Regions from separate parts of the Shewanella livingstonensis genome, predicted to be linked through region 1. Evidence: predicted binding sites of a transcription regulator. Region 1 holds the regulator's gene; each other region holds the start of a gene.
The links. The regulator NrdR, encoded in region 1, represses ribonucleotide reductase genes. The targets are predictions, from matches to a motif close to AAACACNANATNTNGTGTTT.
Positions count from the first base shown of each region.

Region 2: a site for NrdR is predicted at 2,041-2,060, ahead of nrdD (anaerobic ribonucleoside-triphosphate reductase). Genes of this name have one in related genera too.
Region 3: a site for NrdR is predicted at 3,705-3,724, ahead of nrdA (class 1a ribonucleoside-diphosphate reductase subunit alpha). Genes of this name have one in related genera too.

Region 1 is NZ_CP034015.1:1,579,905-1,586,633, reverse strand. It holds gene ribBA (bifunctional 3,4-dihydroxy-2-butanone-4-phosphate synthase/GTP cyclohydrolase II) at 1-713, opposite strand, end outside; gene EGC82_RS06855 (riboflavin synthase) at 829-1,488, opposite strand; gene ribD (bifunctional diaminohydroxyphosphoribosylaminopyrimidine deaminase/5-amino-6-(5-phosphoribosylamino)uracil reductase RibD) at 1,552-2,697, opposite strand; gene nrdR (transcriptional regulator NrdR) at 2,763-3,212, opposite strand; gene glyA (serine hydroxymethyltransferase) at 3,328-4,581, opposite strand; gene ettA (energy-dependent translational throttle protein EttA) at 4,843-6,510, shown strand.
Region 2 is NZ_CP034015.1:2,064,799-2,071,527, forward strand. It holds gene EGC82_RS08875 (DEAD/DEAH box helicase) at 1-412, opposite strand, end outside; gene rssA (patatin-like phospholipase RssA) at 598-1,536, shown strand; gene nrdD (anaerobic ribonucleoside-triphosphate reductase) at 2,107-4,224, shown strand; gene nrdG (anaerobic ribonucleoside-triphosphate reductase-activating protein) at 4,224-4,694, shown strand; gene EGC82_RS08895 (NADH:flavin oxidoreductase/NADH oxidase family protein) at 4,681-5,919, opposite strand; gene EGC82_RS08900 (TonB-dependent receptor) at 6,067-6,729, opposite strand, start outside.
Region 3 is NZ_CP034015.1:2,435,579-2,442,307, forward strand. It holds gene yfaE (class I ribonucleotide reductase maintenance protein YfaE) at 1-18, opposite strand, end outside; gene nrdB (class Ia ribonucleoside-diphosphate reductase subunit beta) at 8-1,138, opposite strand; gene nrdA (class 1a ribonucleoside-diphosphate reductase subunit alpha) at 1,211-3,499, opposite strand; gene EGC82_RS10520 (HAD family hydrolase) at 4,092-4,754, opposite strand; gene ubiG (bifunctional 2-polyprenyl-6-hydroxyphenol methylase/3-demethylubiquinol 3-O-methyltransferase UbiG) at 4,876-5,598, opposite strand; gene gyrA (DNA gyrase subunit A) at 5,986-6,729, shown strand, end outside.

The DNA of each region.
Region 1 (6,729 bases):
AAGGCATAGTGTAATTGATTATCGATAGTATCTCTGAAGGTCACCATAGTAAACTCACCAAAACGAGTCGGTAATTTACACTGAGCTTCGCGTACAACCGTGGTTTCATTCGTATTACGGTATTCAATTAAATCGGCAATAGTGCCAATTTTAATGCCGTGCTTTTCACTGAAAATTTCTAAATCTGGACGGCGCGCCATGGTGCCATCTTCATTTAAAATTTCCACAATCACACCAGAAGGCTCACAGCCAGCTAAGCGAGCTAAATCACAACCAGCTTCTGTGTGACCAGCGCGAATTAATACTCCGCCCTCTTGTGCCATCAACGGAAAAATATGCCCCGGCTGTACTAAATCAGCCGCTTTGGCATCTTTGGCTACAGCAGCTAGCACTGTCACCGCACGATCATGAGCCGAAATACCAGTGGTGACACCGGTAGCAGCTTCAATGGACACGGTAAAATTAGTTGAGAACTGGGCATTATTATTGGTAACCATTAACGGTAAATTTAACTGCTGACAACGCTCTTTGGTCATGGTTTGGCAAATTAATCCGCGGCCATACGTTGCCATAAAGTTGATTGCGGCTGGCGTGACTTTATCAGCAGCCATGATCAAATCACCTTCATTCTCTCTGTCTTCATCATCCATTAAGATAACCATCTTACCTTGACGAATATCTTCAATGATTTCTTCTATGCTATGTAGCGCCATTGTCAGACCTTTATTTATTAAGTGTTTGATTTAAACCTTAGGCATTAAATCTATTTATACTGGGTATTATTTTACCAGCTATGTATTAGATACAAATGCTGCTTTACGGTGACCATTAACGCAAAAAGCCTGATTTAGCGAGTAACTCCATGGTCACACCCGATGACGGCTGTGTATGGCTAGCTTCTGGTTGCATTAACCGCTCTAAATATCGGGCAATTAAATCCACTTCAATATTGACACTATCACCGACTTTCAAATGCACTAGCGTGGTTTCACCCGCAGTGTGAGGCACAATCGTTAATCTAAAACGATTTCCATCAACTTCATTCACAGTTAAGCTTACACCATCAATAGTGATAGAGCCTTTGTGAGCAATGTAGCGACTTAATTGAGAAGGTGTCGATAGCCAAAATTCAAGTGATTTACCTCTGTAAGCACATTGCTCAACTTTTGCAATGCCATCAACATGGCCGCTAACCATGTGACCGCCCAATCTTGTGGTCGCAGTAACGGCTTTTTCAAGGTTCACTTTTTGGCCAACTTGATAATCACTAAAACCGGTTAATACGACAGTTTCAGCAGATATATCAGCAACGTAACCATCACCGAGCCTCTCAACTACCGTTAAGCACACACCGTTAGTTGCGATGCTATCACCTAACTTTACATCGGTTAGATCCAGCTTACCGCTAGCAACCGTTAAGCGAATATCGTTACCTTTTCGATCAATTTTTCGTAATGTGCCAAGGGCTTCGATTATCCCAGTAAACATAATACTCACTTTTTGCAGTTAAACTTTGCTGTTGTTCAGGTTTTGGACTGAACAACACGCACATTAATAGGGTTGATTATATCTGAGGATATAACGCTTATCTTGTCCAACGTTGCGTTCATCAATTAATTGCAGTGACGGCGTTTGCTCCATTGCACTGTAATCAGGTAACTGCAACATATTACGTCCATGGCTGCCTAATAGTTTAGGTGCTTGATAAAGTATAATATCATCAGCAAGGCCTTGAGCGACAAACGCACCCGCTAGGGTCGCGCCCGCTTCAATTAATACAGAATTAGCCTGTTGACCTAAATACGTTAGCAAAGCTAACAAAGGGATTCTACCTGACGAGTCACATTCTAATTGTAAAAAAGACACGTGTTGCGGAAATGCAGTTTTGCTGTTGGCAGGATATTCACAGCCAGAAACCAGTAATATAGGGCTGTTAATCGAAAATAACTGTTGTGCAGGGGTTAATCTTGCGCGGCTATCCAGTACCACTCTTAAGGGCTGAAAGATTTCATCTTTTGTATGACGAGTGGTTAACTCACCTAGCGCCTCATAGCGCACATTAAGGCTAGGGTCATCGACAAGAATGGTTTCAATACCGGTGATTAATACGCAGTGACTGGCACGGTATTTTTGCACATCAGCTCTTGCTGCACTGCCGGTAATCCACTTAGACACCCCATTAGATAGGGCTGTTTTACCGTCTAAGCTGGCGGCTATTTTCACGGTTATCCAAGGAAGCCCAGTTTTCATCCGTTTCATAAAACCCAGGTTAAGGTCATAGGCCTGCTCGCTGAGCAATCCAACATCAACCTCAACACCAGCCTCACGTAATAGGGTAATCCCGCGGCCAGACACTTCAGGATTGGCATCAGTCACTGCGACCACAACTCTGGCAACTTTGGCGTTAATTAAGCCTAAAGCACAAGGTGGTGTGCGGCCATAATGGCTACAAGGTTCAAGAGTGACATACGCGGTAGCACCTTCAGCAGACAAGCCATTATCATGCACCATTTTCAGCGCATTAACTTCGGCATGCCCTTGGCCCGCACGTTGATGATAACCCTCACCAATAATCTTATTCTGATAAACAATGACACAACCGACACAAGGGTTCGGCCTAGTGGTATAACGACCTTTTTCAGCAAGCCCTATAGCACGGCTCATCATTTGGGTGTCAAAGGTAGACCAGTTAGACATAATAGATAGTCTCTTATTGTTCAAATGCCATAATAACCTTTAAAACAGGATATCATTACACACCATTACTTTTGCAGCTTAGCAATAGCTTCACCAAATTGTGATACATCTTCAAATGCCCTATAAACAGAGGCAAAACGGATATAAGCCACCTTATCAAGGGTCATCAACTGTTCCATCATAAGATTACCAATCATTTCAGAATCCACTTCGCGTTCACCTGTTGCGCGTAGCGTTGATTTGATTTTAGTCAATGCTTGTTCAATTTCATCAATGGATACCGGACGTTTTTCAACTGCACGCAACATACCGCCGCGCAGCTTTTCTTCATCAAAGGGTTGCCTGGTGCCATCACGCTTGATGACTCTGGGCATCACTAACTCTGCACCTTCAAACGTGGTGAAACGCTCATGGCATTCGGTACATTCCCGGCGACGACGTACTTGGTGACCATCAGCCACTAATCGAGAATCTATAACTTTGGTATCGGTCGCGCTACAAAAAGGGCAATGCATTGAACCTCCTGCAGAAAAAAACAAAATGGCCGCTAACAATTAGCGGCCATTAAAGTTTATCCTATTTGTTGAACAAGGTTAACCTAAACCTGTATCAACAGACATCCAATGACGATTAACCGTAGACAGGGAATCGAGCACATAATGCCAACACTTGGGCTTTTACTCGCTCAGCCACTGCAGTATTAGAGGCATCATCAAGAATATCGCAAATCCAACCGGTTAACTCTTTCGCTTCAGCTTCTTTAAAGCCACGACGAGTAATCGCAGGGGTACCAATACGAACACCAGAGGTCACAAACGGTGAGCGAGGATCGTTTGGCACAGAGTTTTTGTTAACAGTAATGTTTGCGCTGCCTAATGCGGCATCGGCTTCTTTACCCGTTAAATCACGGCCAATTAAATCAACCAACATTAAATGGTTTTCAGTACCGCCAGAAACGATTTTATAACCGCGGGCTAAAAACACTTCAACCATGGCTTTAGCATTTTTAACAACTTGTTGTTGATATACTTTAAATTCTGGCTCTAATGCCTCTTTAAATGCTACCGCTTTACCTGCGATGACATGCATTAAAGGACCACCCTGACCACCCGGGAATACCGCTGAGTTTAACTTCTTATATAAGTCTTCATCATCGGCAGCAGAAATAATAATTCCGCCACGTGGGCCCGCTAATGTTTTATGGGTCGTTGAGGTAACGACGTGAGCATGAGGTACTGGCGTTGGGTAAACACCAGCAGCAATTAAGCCTGCAACGTGGGCCATATCAACAAACAGGTAAGCACCAATTTTGTCAGCAATCTCACGCATTTTAGCCCAGTCAACAATACCTGAAAACGCCGAGAAACCACCAATCATCATCTTAGGCTTATGCTCAATGGCTAAACGCTCCATTTCGTCATAGTCAATTTTGCCAGCTTCATCGATACCGTAAGGAATAATGTTGTATAACTTGCCAGAAAAATTAACAGGTGAACCGTGGGTCAAATGACCACCATGAGCAAGGTTCATCCCTAAAACAGTATCACCTGGCTGTAACAACGCCATAAACACTGCGCTGTTTGCTTGCGAGCCTGAGTGAGGCTGCACATTAGCGTAAGTGGCACCGAATAATTCTTTTGCGCGTTCTATCGCTAATGTTTCAACGACATCAACGTATTCGCACCCACCATAGTAACGCTTACCTGGATAACCTTCAGCATACTTGTTGGTTAACTGAGAACCTTGCGCTTCCATCACACGTGGACTGGTATAGTTTTCAGATGCAATCAATTCAATGTGTTCTTCTTGACGACAAGTTTCATCTTCAATGGCTTTAAATAGTTCTGGATCGTAATCCGCAATATTCATCGCTTTCTTCAACATGTTAGCTCCAACATCATTATCTATATAGTAGGGTTGCGGCGTATTCTACTCTGCAACGATAATTATTTACAGTACAAACAACATGAAATTCACTGTGTTCTGAATACAAAACGATTCATGTTTATCGTATCAAACTAGTAGATTTAACCGCTTATTTGGCTAAAAAACCACTCGGGATTAAATCACACAATTGCCTGTTGAGTTAAGCCCATAATCCAGTAGAATTATCAGCATCTTTGTTGACAATTAGACAGTATCATTATGGCTCAATTTGTATACAGCATGCTTCGAGTGGGTAAAATTGTCCCGCCTAAAAAGCAAATTTTAAAAGACATTTCGTTAAGCTTCTTTCCTGGGGCAAAAATTGGTGTGCTCGGTTTAAACGGTTCTGGTAAATCGACCTTACTGCGCATTATGGCCGGTATCGACACCGAAATCGAAGGTGAAGCACGCCCAATGCCTGGGCTAAAAATTGGCTACTTACCGCAAGAACCTAAGTTAAATGAACAACAAACGGTACGTGAGGCGGTTGAAGAAGCCTTAAGTGAAGCTAAAAACGCATTGACTCGTTTAGATGAGGTTTATGCTGCTTATGCTGAGCCCGATGCAGATTTTGATGCCCTAGCCAAAGAGCAAGGTCAATTAGAGGCCATCATCCAATCTCAAGATGCACACAATATGGAGCATATTCTTGAGCGAGCTGCAAACGCATTACGCCTACCCGATTGGGATGAAAAAATTGCCGTACTATCTGGTGGTGAACGCCGTCGTGTCGCTATTTGTCGCTTGTTACTTGAAAAGCCAGAAATGCTATTACTCGATGAGCCAACCAACCACTTGGATGCTGAGTCAGTCGCCTGGCTAGAACACTTTTTACAAGAATATACCGGTACTGTTGTGGCCATCACCCATGACCGATACTTCTTAGATAACGCTGCTGGGTGGATTTTAGAACTCGACCGCGGTGAAGGTATTCCGTGGGAAGGCAATTACTCTTCATGGCTTGAACAAAAAGATGCTCGCTTACAGCAAGAGTCTTCAACAGAAAGTGCTCGTCAAAAGACCATTGCTAAAGAATTAGAATGGGTACGTCAAGGTGCTAAAGGTCGTCAGTCAAAGGGTAAAGCTCGTATGGCTCGTTTTGAAGAGCTAAACACCAATGACTACCAAAAGCGTAACGAAACTAACGAACTGTTTATTCCACCAGGGCCGCGTCTTGGTGACAAAGTTATCGAAGTGACTAATTTAACCAAGTCATATGGTGACCGCGTATTGATTGATGATTTAACATTCACGGTGCCAAAAGGCGCGATCGTCGGCATTATTGGTGCTAACGGTGCCGGTAAATCAACCTTATTCAAAATGATCTCAGGCGATGAACAACCAGACAGTGGCACTATTTCTGTCGGTGAGTCAGTTCAAATTGCCTCTGTAGATCAGTTCCGCGATTCAATGAATGATAAGAATACTGTCTGGCAAGAAATTTCTGGCGGCCAAGATATTATGCGCATCAACAATACTGAAATCTCAAGTCGTGCTTATGTTGGCCGCTTTAACTTCCGTGGTGGCGATCAGCAAAAGATTATTGGCACCTTATCGGGTGGTGAACGCAACCGAGTTCACTTAGCCAAATTATTACAAGCTGGTGGTAACGTATTGTTACTCGACGAACCGACCAACGATTTGGATATCGAAACATTACGCGCTCTTGAGGAAGCCTTGTTAGAGTTCCCAGGTTGTGCAATGGTTATTTCCCATGACCGTTGGTTCCTCGACCGTATTGCAACCCATATTCTGGATTATCGAGATGAAGGCAAAATAAGCTTTTATGAAGGTAACTATACAGAGTATTCAACCTGGTTAAAGGATACATTAGGCACTGATGTTGTTGAACCTCATCGATTAAAATACAAGCGTATAAATAAGTAATCCGTTTGTCATAAAGATGTTTAATAAAGCAGAGCCAAAGTGCTCTGCTTTATTATATTGGCTCGTTTTTTTAAAATTATCACCGAGTTTGAACTATCGAAATATCAACATGTGTCAAAATTTTGTCAATTTATTGTGAGCAATGCACCACAATCTGTTTGTAAAGCCAAAATAACTTCAGTATTATAAATTATTAATGGATTATTTTACTCTTTGCTG
Region 2 (6,729 bases), 480 kb from region 1:
AGTGATCTGCAATACGTCCCGGTGTGGCAACAATAAAGTGCGGGTCTCTAGATAAGGCTTTAGCTTGATCGTTAAAGTTCTCACCGCCAAGGACACTAATGGCCTTATATTGGGTATTGGCGACTAACAAACGTAATTGGCCATAAACTTGTTGGGCCAGTTCTCGTGTCGGTAGCAAAATAAGTACCCGAGGATCTTTTTTCGACAATGCTCTGGTAGATATTACCCGTTGCATTGCTGGCAATAAAAACGCTAAGGTTTTACCTGAGCCGGTTTTAGACGATGCCATTAAATCTTTACCTGATAAGGCAATGGGAAGTGCTTGCGCTTGAACATCGGTAGGCGTAGAAATGCCAAGGTGCTTTAAACTGTCAAGCAGGCGCTTGTCCAACGAAAAATCGGTAAATTGCAAAGGTAAATCCCCTAAAAAATGATAGCCGACGATTATAGCTGTTTCACCTTGCTATAGCCAACAAGAGTCGCTTTAGTTATGCTATTTTTTAGCATTATATTATTGCCTGCGTTTGGCATCACGATGGGATAATTTAGCCGGATGTTGTCGTAAAAGTTTATATATCAAGTATGGAAGGAACAAAGATGACAAAGCTCACCGTGGGATTAGCGCTAGGCAGCGGAGCCGCTAAAGGTTGGGCACATATTGGGGTATTGAATGGGTTAGCCAAACTAGATATTTATCCAGATAAAATTGCTGGGTGTTCAGTGGGTGCATTAGTGGGCGCAGCGTATGCCAATAATCATTTGGATGAACTTGAATCTTGGGTGAGTGGCTTTTCAAGTTGGGATGTTCTGGGGTTAATGGATTTAGGTTGGCGTAAAGGTGGACTTATTAGTGGCGAAAAAGTATTTGATGTATTGGCTAATCGTATTGGTGACCTTAACATTGAACAGCTGAATCGTCCCTTTGCTGCAGTCGCGACCGATTTATATTCAGGGCAAGAGATTTGGTTTAAAGAAGGCGACTTACGCCATGCGGTTCGGGCTTCATGTTCAATGCCCGGTTTTTTACCACCTGTGCAGCAAGGTAATCGTTGGGTTGTAGATGGCGCAGTGGTTAACCCTGTGCCGGTTTCATTGGCGCGTTCTATGGGGGTTGACGTAGTTATTGCGGTGGATTTAAACGGTCATCGCCGCGGCCATATGCACTTGATCCCTGAACAAGTTAAAAGTCGTAAAGCCAGTAAGTCAGAACCTATTGATGAAAAGCGTGAACTTGAGTCTGGCTTTATGGATTTATGGGGCAAAGGCAAAGAATACATGAGTGGTTTAACCGACAAGCTTGCTATGGGCAGTTCAAAATCTCATCCAGGTATGTTGGCGGTGATGTCGCAATCGATGGATATTTTAGAACAACGGCATAAACGCTCGCGTTTAATGGGCGAGCCACCTGATATTTGTATTGTGCCTAATGTAGGCGAAATTGGCACCATGGAGTTTCATCGTGCCAAAGAAGCGATTAAAGCAGGTGAGCAGGCAGTAAAAGATATCCAACACTTAATTGAAGCAACCTTAAAGTAACGCTTAAGCGGTAGCGATCATTGATGGTGTGTTTTTTATAAATACCCCCGTTCGCTACTGCGGCGTTAACGCTTATTATCAAATGGCCGCGTGTAATGTAGCGTAATGTATTTTATTAAATGGATGCTTGTTGCCTAACCAATACATGTCATGAAGTCTAGGTAGGTTATGCAAACAAGCGTGCCGCCTCGTCTGTGCTCATTATCGTAATTAGCCATTCACCATTTACGAACAGCAATAAATCATTATTTTGGGTTGTAAAATACCACCGCCTAGGTGTTTACTGATAAGTTTGTTGATTAAAAATATTTTACCATCCCCCAAAGTATGCCAGAAGGTATCTTATACCCGTCAATTTTTTCTATTTTTAGCCATTGTTATTCTCGCTCAGAATTACCCACTACGCCTACAATATCTATTGCTGATAGCAAGCTTTTTTTCAATATTAAGTACTGCCGATAATTATGATCTGGATCAAAGTAATGCTCAGCGTTAATGTATTTAATACACATCATATTGTGTTGTTAGTAAATTAAATCGCTATATGTAGTGCTTTAAAAGGATGGTTGTATGCTCGTAGTCGTGAAGAGAGATGGTTGCCGAACAGCGTTTGATGGATGTAGGATCAAAGAGGCTGTGGTAGCTGCAATGGAGTCTGCCGGTCAAGCTGATCATCAATATGCGCAGCAATTAGCGCAAATAGTTGAACAACAAATGGCGGCAAAAACCGAAGTAGATATTCACGAACTACAAGATGCAGTCGAAAATTTATTAATGTCTGGGCCTTTTAAGTCGGTGGCACGTCATTACATTGAATATCGACACGATCGTGACACTCATCGTGAGACTCAAAGTAAATTAAATTGTGCTATTCGCGGCCTGGTTGAGCAATCAGACAGTGCCATTTTAAATGAAAATGCCAATAAAGATGCCAAAGTAATTCCCACTCAACGAGACTTGTTAGCGGGTATTGTTGCCAAGCATTACGCTAAAACTCACTTATTACCTAAAGATGTGGTGACCGCTCATGAAAAAGGTGAAATCCATTATCACGATTTAGATTATGCGCCATTTTTCCCCATGTTTAACTGCATGCTAATCGATTTGGGAGGCATGTTAACTCATGGCTTTAAAATGGGTAATGCTGAAATTGAGCCGCCTAAATCAATCTCGACGGCAACGGCAGTAACAGCGCAAATTATTGCCCAGGTTGCGAGCCATATTTATGGCGGAACCACCATTAACCGTATTGATGAAGTGTTAGCTGAGTTCGTGCAGATTAGTTATCAAAAGCACCTTAGCGTGGCTAAAAAATGGCAAGTGGCCGATGTAGAAGGTTATGCGATGACGCAAACCGAAAAAGAGTGTCATGACGCATTTCAGTCACTGGAATATGAAGTCAACACCTTGCATACCGCTAATGGCCAAACCCCGTTTGTTACCTTTGGTTTTGGTTTGGGGGTGTCGTGGGAGTCGCGGTTAATTCAGCAGTCTATGTTAACGGTGCGCATGGCTGGTTTAGGTAAAAACCGTAAAACGGCAGTGTTTCCTAAATTGGTGTTTGCGATCAAAGATGGTGTTAATCATAAACCCGCAGATGCCAATTACGACATTAAAAAGATGGCGTTAACCTGTTCAACCATGCGCATGTATCCGGATATTTTAAATTATGATCAAGTGGTTAAAGTCACTGGTTCATTTAAAACCCCGATGGGTTGTCGCTCCTTTTTGGGCGTTTATGAACAAGACGGTCAAATGGTACACGAAGGACGTAATAATTTAGGTGTGGTTAGCCTTAACTTACCGCGCATTGCATTAGAAGCAGGTAAAGATGAACAACGTTTTTATCAATTACTCGATGAGCGTTTGTTGATTGCTCGCAAAGCATTAGATACGCGTATTGCGCGCTTAGCGGGTGTAAAAGCCCGAGTGGCACCAATCCTTTATATGGAAGGCGCTTGCGGCGTACGTTTAAAGGCCGATGATGATGTTAGCGACATTTTTAAAAATGGCCGAGCATCAATTTCGTTAGGTTTTATTGGTCTGCATGAAACGGTTAATGCTTTATATGACAATGCTGAACATGTGTTTGATAATGCTCAACTACGTGATAAAGCCGTTGCCATTATTACTCATCTAAAGCAAGCCACTGAATCTTGGAAGCAACAAACCGGTTATGGTTTTAGTTTGTACAGTACCCCGAGTGAAAATTTATGCAGTCGTTTTTGTCAGCTAGATACTGCTCAGTTTGGGGTCGTGCCAGGGGTGACCGATAAAGGTTATTACACTAATAGCTTCCATTTAGATGTTGAAAAGAAAGTTAATCCATACGATAAGATTGATTTTGAACAACCTTATCCGGCTATCGCCAATGGTGGATTTATTTGTTACGGCGAATTTCCTAATATGCAAAATAACATTGAAGCACTGGAAAATGTTTGGGACTACAGTTACAGCAGAGTGCCATATTACGGCACTAATACCCCAATAGATGAGTGTTACGATTGTGGCTATATTGGTGAGTTTAATTGTACCAGTAAGGGGTTTGTCTGCCCCAAATGTGGCAATCATGAGCCAAGTAGGGTATCGGTTACCCGCCGTGTATGTGGTTATTTAGGCAGTCCTGACGCTAGGCCGTTTAACTTTGGTAAGCAAGAAGAAGTAAAACGCAGAGTGAAGCATTTATAATGTATTACAGTGCTTATCATAGTATTGATGTGATCAACGGTGAGGGCACCCGCTGTACGTTATTTGTCAGCGGCTGCGAACATGCTTGTAAGGGGTGCTATAACCAAAGTGCTTGGCGAGTAGATGCAGGACATGTATTTAGCCAAGCGTTAGAAGATCAAATTATGGCTGATTTAACCGACAGTCGTATTTATCGTCGTGGCTTATCGCTAAGTGGTGGTGATCCGCTGCATCCAGCTAACCTAGAAGCTATATTGGCATTGGTTACTAGGGTAAAGGCGGAATGTCCCGAAAAAGATATTTGGTTATGGACTGGTTATCAACTAGGCGAGCTAACGCCACAGCAACAAGCTGTGGTTGAGTTAGTGGATGTGTTGATAGACGGTAAGTTTGAACAAGATAAAGCCGATCCTGCGCTATTGTGGCGCGGCAGCAGTAATCAAATTATTCATCATGTTAATCGCGAGTAATACCGAGCGTATTTCGATAGCGTTTAGTGCGTTGCTTAGTGTTAAATTGATCAACAATTAAGCTCCACACTGGCGAGTCGTTTGTCTGCGGGGTTTGCCCCTGGCTCATGCGCCTTAATTGGCGTTTAATAATGGCCATAGTGGCTAAACCCGCAAGGGGCTTACTTTGCCAATTAACACTTGGTAGCGACGGCGTAAAATCTGGCTGGTTTTGCCATAATGTCGGCAATGCAGGGTAAAACGCTAATGCACTGGCTATGCCGCATAATGCGAACCCGGCATTAATGACCTGCTCGGCAACAACTTTACGGCGGATCCCACCTGTTAACATTAACGGCATGGGTGAGCGGGTGACTAACTGTTCGGTTAATGTTAAAAAATAAGCTTCACGGGCTAATGTTCGCTCATCAGCACTGCGCCCTTGCATCGCTGGCGCTTCATAACTTCCGCCCGATAATTCGACCATGTCCACTTGATACTGCGCCAGCATGTTAATCACTTTTTCTGCATCATCAATATCAAAACCACCCCGCTGAAAATCTGCTGAGTTAAGCTTTATCGCAATATCAAAATGGGCGCCACACTTAAGCCTAACTTGCTTGATCACCTCGATTAATAACCTGGATCTGTTTTCTAAACTGCCGCCCCATTCATCGTTACGTTGATTGGTTAATGGCGATAAAAATTGCGCCAGTAAATAACCGTGAGCAGCATGAATTTGTACTCCATCAAATCCTGCTTGTTGAGCCAGTTCTGCTGTGGTGACAAAGCGAGTGATCACATCATTAATATTTGCGCTGGTCATGGCTTGTGGCTTGGAAAACATTGATGAATGCTTACCAAGGTCCAATGCTATTGCTGATGGTGCTAGGTTTTTACCACCCATAGCTTTAAAGACTTGCCTACCAGGATGATTAAGTTGCATCCACACTCTAGCCTGTTTTTGTTTGGCGATACTGGCCCATTGCTTAAATGGGGCTAAATCACTGCCAGCGTCTAATGCCACTCCGCCAGGACCTGTCATGGCAAAGCGGTCGATCATTACGTTACCGGTAATGATCAACCCCACCCCGCCTTTGGCCCATGCGCCGTAAAGCGCGAATAAGGCGGCATCTGGTTGTTGTTGTATATTGGCGAGGTTTTCTTCCATAGCCGCTTTGACAAGGCGATTAGGGATTATCCCGCCGTTAGGTAATGAATAGGGGGTAAACAGGTTATCAACCATGAAAGTAGATCCTTAACACTAAGGGTTGCATCAGTAGCGTCTATATTAGTGCAATTAGGCTATAAACAAAAACACTGCCAGATGGCAGTGTTTTAAAGTGGTCGCGGTAAGCTTATGGCTTTGCGTTCAACTCGGGCGTAAGGGGGCTTATATGCGATAAGTTAAGGTTAACTTAGCATTACGTTCTTCGCCGGGAAGGCCACCCAAAAACATCGCTTTGTCGTAGTATGATTTATTAAGTAAATTATTTAAGTTTAGTTGAATTTTGTAGCGTTCAACATCATAACTAATCGCAGAATCTATCACGGTATAGGCCGGTACATAACCGTCCGGTATACCAAATGAGCTTGAGCTGGTGCTGCGCTCACCGACATATTCAGCCCCTAAGCTTACCGATACTGGCGCGGGTAAACTCAGTTCTGCTGCATAAGTCACCCAGGCACTTGCTGTAAGGTATGGCACGCCTTTCTGGTGTTGACCATAATCACTGCTATTAGGATTTTGATTGTCACGAGCATCTTGGTAAACGCCATTAACGTTCACTTTCCACTGTTCATTTAAATTGGCATTTAAATCGAGCTCGACGCCTTTAGTATCTTCACTGCCGTCGTAAAAATAAGGGTCTATTGTAGAGGTTACCGCACTGCTGTCGTAGTTAGGGTTACTGTAGGCAATATTAGTCCGTGATGATTTAAAAAAGACTAATGAGGCTAATAGTTGGTCATCAAACGCTTTGAAACGCACGCCTAAGTCATTACTGACCGATTCTGAGTCTTCGCGGTCGGCTTCATTGCCGGTAACATCGCCCAA
Region 3 (6,729 bases), 860 kb from region 1:
AAATTTGTTATAGGTCAAAATCTAAAAACTCATCGCTATTAACGGAAGAATCAATTTGTCCAACAAGGTATGAAGACACTTCTACTTCTTGTGGGGCAACTTGTACAGCGTCACTTTCCAACCAATTCTTCATCCATGGAAGAGGGTTTGATAGCTCTTCATATGGCTGTGGTAAATGCACTGATTTCATTCGTTGGTTAGTAATAAATTCAACGTATTGACATAATATTTGTTCATTAAGACCAATCATTGAACCATCTTTGAATAAGTATTTAGCCCATGCTTTTTCTTGTTCAGCTGCTTTAACAAATAAGTCATACGCTTCTTGCTTACACTCAGCAGCTATTTCACCCATTTCAGGGTCGTCTTTACCACCTTGCATTAAAGCTAAAATGTGTTGTGTGCTATTAAGGTGTAACGCTTCATCGCGGGCAATTAAGCGAATAATTTTGGCGTTACCTTCCATGACACGACGCTCAGCAAAAGCAAAAGAACAGGCAAAACTGACATAGAAACGAATCGCTTCTAAAGCGTTGACCGACATCATGCACAAATACAATGACTTTTTAAGTATACGTGAATTAACAGTGATTTCTTTAGCGTTAATGACGTGCGTTCCTTCACCTAGCAAGTTATTAATCTGGGTGAGGTTAATCAAGTCATCGTAATAAGCGGCAATATCACCGGCACGCTTTAATATTTCGTCATTTTGCACAATATCGTCAAATACAACCGATGGATTATTAACAATATTACGAATAATGTGAGTGTACGAACGTGAGTGAATGGTTTCAGAAAACGACCATGTTTCAATCCACGTTTCTAATTCAGGTAGCGATACCAAAGGCAAAAATGCCACATTCGGTGAGCGACCTTGAATTGAGTCAAGTAAGGTTTGGTATTTCAGATTGGATAAGAAAATATGCTGTTCGTGGTCAGGTAAATTACCGAAATCAATTTTGTCACGGCTGACATCAACTTCTTCTGGACGCCAGAAAAACGATAATTGCTTTTCAATTAGTTTTTCAAAGACTTCATATTTCTGTTGATCGTAGCGTGCCACATTAACGGTTTGACCGAAAAACATAGGTTCTTTGGTTGAATCGTTAGGTGTTTGACAAAATGTTGAGTAAGCCATTATTTAGGTGTCCTGATAACGCATTTTTCAAAAAGCGGGGAAGGCCCCCGCTAAATATAGATAAAGTAATGATTAAATTTTACACGCACCACCGCCACAGTCATCGTCTTCTTCTTCGACAGCAATAATGTCGTCAAACTGATCAGAAGCACCGTCGCGAGTATTATGATAGTACAATGTTTTAATGCCCAGTTTGTATACGCTTAGCAAGTCTTTTAGCAAGGTTTGCATTGGTACACGACCGCCTTCAAAACGGCTTGGGTCATAGTTGGTGTTGGCCGAAATAGCTTGGTCAATAAATTTCTGCATTAAACCAACAAGTTGGATGTAACCATCATTGTTTGGCATGTTCCAAAGTAATTCGTACTTGTCTTTAAGTAGCTCGAAGTCAGGTACTACTTGCTTTAGCTGACCATCTTTACTGGCCTTAACACTGATTAACCCACGTGGAGGTTCAATACCGTTAGTCGCATTTGAAATTTGCGATGAGGTTTCTGACGGCATTAGTGCAGACAAGGTTGAGTTACGTAAACCATACTGCTTAATGTCGCTACGTAAGCTTTCCCAGTCCATGTGCAATGGTTCGTCACAAATCTTGTCTAAATCACGCTTGTAAGTATCGATAGGTAAAATACCTTTCGAATACGTAGTCTCGTGGAATAACGGACAAGCCCCTTGCTCTTTAGCTAGGTTCATTGATGCTTTGAGTAAATAAAACTGAATCGCCTCAAAGGTTTTGTGAGTTAGGTTATTTGCTGAACCGTCTGAGTATTTTTTACCGTTTTTAGCTAAGTAGTTAGCAAAGTTAATGACACCAATACCTAAGGTACGGCGATTCATTGAACTCGTTTGTGCCGCTTTAATTGGGTAATCTTGATAATCAAGTAAGTTATCTAGGGCACGTACGGCTAAATCAGCTAGTGGCTCAAGTTCAGATAAATCGGTAATTGCACCTAAGTTAAGTGCTGACAGAGTACATAATGCGATTTCACCGTCTGGGTCATCAATGTTTGTCAGTGGCTTAGTCGGCAAAGCAATTTCTAAACATAAGTTAGATTGCTTAATGGGTGCTACTTTAGAGTCAAACGGACTGTGAGTATTACAGTGATCCACGTTCTGAATATAGATACGCCCAGTAGAAGCACGCTCTTGCATCATCAGTGAAAACAGTTCAACCGCTTTAATCTGCTTTTTACGCACATTGCTGTCTTGCTCGTACTGTAGGTATAAGCGTTCAAATTCAACCTGGTCTTCAAAGAAGGCATCATAAAGACCTGGCACATCTGATGGGCTAAATAGACTGATATATTCGCCTTTAATCAAACGTTGGTACATCAATTTGTTTAGCTGCACACCATAGTCAAGATGACGTACACGGTTATCTTCAACACCACGGTTATTTTTCAGCACCAGTAGCGATTCAACTTCTAGATGCCATAAAGGATAGAAAAGGGTTGCTGCGCCGCCACGTACGCCGCCTTGAGAACAAGACTTCACCGCAGTTTGGAAATACTTATAAAATGGTAAACAACCGGTGTGGAATGCTTCACCGCCGCGTATAGGGCTGCCAAGGGCGCGAATACGACCTGCGTTAATACCAATACCAGCACGTTGGCTAACGTATTTAACGATAGACGATGCAGTCGCATTGATTGAATCTAGGCTGTCATCACACTCAATCAACACACATGAGCTGAACTGACGAGTAGGGGTACGTACACCAGCCATGATTGGCGTAGGAAGTGAAATCTTAAACAAAGATGTCGCGTCATAGAAGTCTTTAATGTACTTCAAACGGATTTCTTTTGGATAACGTGCAAACAAACACGCCGCCACTAATATGTATAAAAACTGCGCGCTTTCATATACTTCATGAGTCACACGGTTTTGCACTAGGTATTTGCCTTCTAATTGCTTAACCGCAGCATAAGAGAAGTTCATATCGCGCCAGTGATCGATATAGGTGTCTAATGTTTCAATTTCTTCGCGCGTGTAATCGGCCAAAATATGCTTATCATATTTACCAATTTCGACTAACTTGGTGACATGGTCGTATAATGTTGGCGGCTCAAACTGGCCAAAGGCTTTTTTACGTAAATGAAATACTGCTAAGCGGGCAGCCACAAATTGGTAATCAGGCGCCTCTGGAGAGATCAAGTCAGCCGCAGCTTTAATGATCGTTTCATGAATGGCTTCTGTTGGAATGCCGTCAAAAAACTGCAGATGAGATCGAAGTTCTACTTCAGATACTGAGACGTTTTTTAATCCCTTGGCTGCCCAAGTGATCACGCGATGAATTTTATCTAAATCGATCGATTCACGTTCGCCACTGCGTTTAGTGACTGTCATATTGCTATTCATTGAAGAGAGGCCTTGGTTTTATATCTAATCATGTGATCTGTTGTTGGATGCCGTGCTGCTTGATTCGATCCGAACCAGTGACAAAACAATTCCATGTTAAAACAATCAAGCTGGTGTACTCACAACATGGCAGTTAAGTACCAGTACATTCAGTTAGCAACTACATCCTTTGGTATATCGTAGAGTAGTGTTTTGATTGTTAGCCACACACAAGATATGGTGTTATTTAAAATCTAAGATACAAGATAGTGAGGTTTGAGCTTTTTTGCAAGCCACAATTTCATTAACTTCTTGTGGATAACTTGAGGATAAACGGCAGGGTTAGTAACAACTAACCCTAGAGCCCAAATTCATAAAGAGTTTTTGATAAATGATATTTTTTAATCCATCAAATGAGAAAAATTTGATCGCTAAAATAAACAGCGATCAAAAAAAATAGACCGTTTATTGGTTGATCTTTTGTTGGTTTTGATCGGGTGGAAATTGGTGCTGGTTAACTGTTCATTTCAGCCTAATAAGACCCGTTAAACTTCACTCATGCTTTGTTCATTTATCAAAAATAACCCGCTAACGTTATGCCCAAATACGGTCATTATTCAGTGAAGAATTGCTTTAGTGACGCACCATGTTCAAATTGCTTGCTAGCTGGCCATGTGTCCGGTTGGTCTGTAGTAGATAAATACCCCCATAAGGCAACCCCCCCAATCATACTCGCATTGCGCGCGGCAACTAAATCGCGTTCGGCATCGCCTAGATATAAGATACTTTGAGGAGCAATGGCAATTTGTTGTGCTGCTAACAGCATTGGAGCGGTATGAGGTTTAGAGTGGCGGGTGCTATCGCCACTGATCATAGCTTTTAATTTATAGGTTAAGCCCAGTTTTTCCACTAATGGCCGGGAAAAGCGAGCAGGTTTATTGGTCACTACGCCATAAGGGATAGCTTGTGAATCTAATAAAGATAAGAGCTCGGGTAGGTCATCGAATAAACGGCTATGGTCGCCATTTATGCGGGCATAATGACGCAAGAGCGCCTGCTGAATTTCAACTTGAACGTATTCATCAGCGTCAGGAATAGCTGTTTTAACTAAATATAAGCTGCCATGTGATGCCGCGTGGCGCATCATTTCCAGCGGTTGGACGTTAAAACCGGCTTCATCCAAACTGAGATTTAATGCCTGGACTAAATCAGGAGCGGTATCGGCTAAGGTACCGTCTAAATCAAACAGTACTCCTTTTATATCGTGCTTATGCAAGGGCTCGCTCCTAACTGGGAATAATGACAATCGATTCACACAACCCTTTTAGCGTTATTGAATAACATAACGCTACTGTGCTGCATTCACGTTGAAATGTTGAAAAGAATCACCTGGATGATCAATCAATTTTTTGAGTGGCTATCATATAGTTTACATCAACGCTTTTGGTGTACTTAAACACTCCCGACAAAGGGTTGTAGGTAATTCCCAGCGCATCTTTACACAATAAGTCGGTGTTATCGACCAAAGCCATCAGTTCCGATGGGCGAATAAATTTACTGTGGTCGTGGGTACCAATAGGGAGCATTTTTAACAAATACTCCGCACCAATAATCGTTTGCAGATATGACATCATATTGCGATTAATGGTCGAGATAAATACAAAGCCATTAGGTTTGACCATGTCACAACACGCTTGAATAACCGATTGTGGATCGGGTACATGCTCAAGCATTTCCATGCAGGTTACCACATCGTAATGCTCGTGGTGACTATCGCGATGCGCTTCAGCGGTAGTTTTAAGATAGTTAACGGAAACGCCAGACTCTAATGCGTGCAGTTTTGCTATTTCAAGCGGCTCTGTTCCCATATCAATCCCATCAACATGAGCACCAAGGCGCGCCATACTTTCTGACAAAATGCCACCACCACAGCCTACATCTAATACTTTTTTGTCGAAAATACCGTCAGCAGTTTGGTCAATGTAGTTTAAACGCAGTGGATTAAGTAAATGTAATGGCTTGAACTCGCCATTGAGATCCCACCAAGTTTGCGCCATGGCTTCAAATTTTGCGATCTCTAGCGGATCTACATTGGGAGTCGACTGTTCAGCGTGTGACATAACGTAACCTAAGTGTTTAATAAAGTATGCTGGCTATTATAGCGATAACCTTTGCAAATAGTAGTCAACAATGGCTTTGCGCATTCACACTTGTTCATAAAACATCCATTTAAGTGAGGAAAATGATCATTTCTGTCGCTTAAGGCGATAAAGCATCGGTAAGTAGGGATTTATTTTTGTTAAAATTTAGCCATATATTAGCTAACGAATAAACTAAATCGGCTGAAAATGTTAGCTTTTTTATAATTATTAGGAGTGATAGAACATTTGGTAGGTCTTTGCTCTGGCGACATTAAATATCTGTGTTAGAATGCCAAATCACGTTTTTAAGCTAGATAATAATATGGAAGTTTTATTGTCAGCTCACTTTAGGGGAACGCGCAGTTTATGACTGATCTGGCATCATCTATTTCGCCAATTAACATCGAAGACGAACTTAAGAATTCTTACCTTGATTACGCTATGAGCGTAATTGTAGGTCGTGCATTACCTGACGTTCGTGACGGTTTAAAACCTGTTCACCGTCGAGTATTGTTCGCAATGAGCGAATTAAAAAACGATTGGAACAAACCATATAAAAAATCCGCTCGTGTCGTTGGTGACGTAATTGGTAAGTATCATCCTCATGGTGATACTGCTGTATACGATACAATCGTCCGTATGGCGCAACCGTTCTCGCTACGCTATACATTGATTGACGGACAAGGAAACTTTGGTTCGGTCGACGGTGACTCTGCTGCTGCGATGCGTTATACCGAAATCCGCATGCAAAAGTTGGCGCATTCATTATTAGCCGACCTTGAAAAAGAAACTGTGGATTTTGTGCCTAACTACGATGGCACCGAGATGATCCCTGCGGTATTACCTACACGCGTACCGAACCTATTAATTAATGGTTCATCAGGTATTGCGGTTGGTATGGCCACCAATATTCCACCACACAACTTAACTGAAGTCGTGAAGGGCTGTTTAGCGTTAATCGAAGAGCCAAGCTTATCGATTGAACAGTTAATGGAATACATTCCAGGTCCAGATTTTCCAACAGCAGCATCAATCAACGGTCGTAAAGGCATTATCGATGCTTATCACACTGGCCGTGGCCGCGCGATTATGCGCTCTAAAGCGGATGTT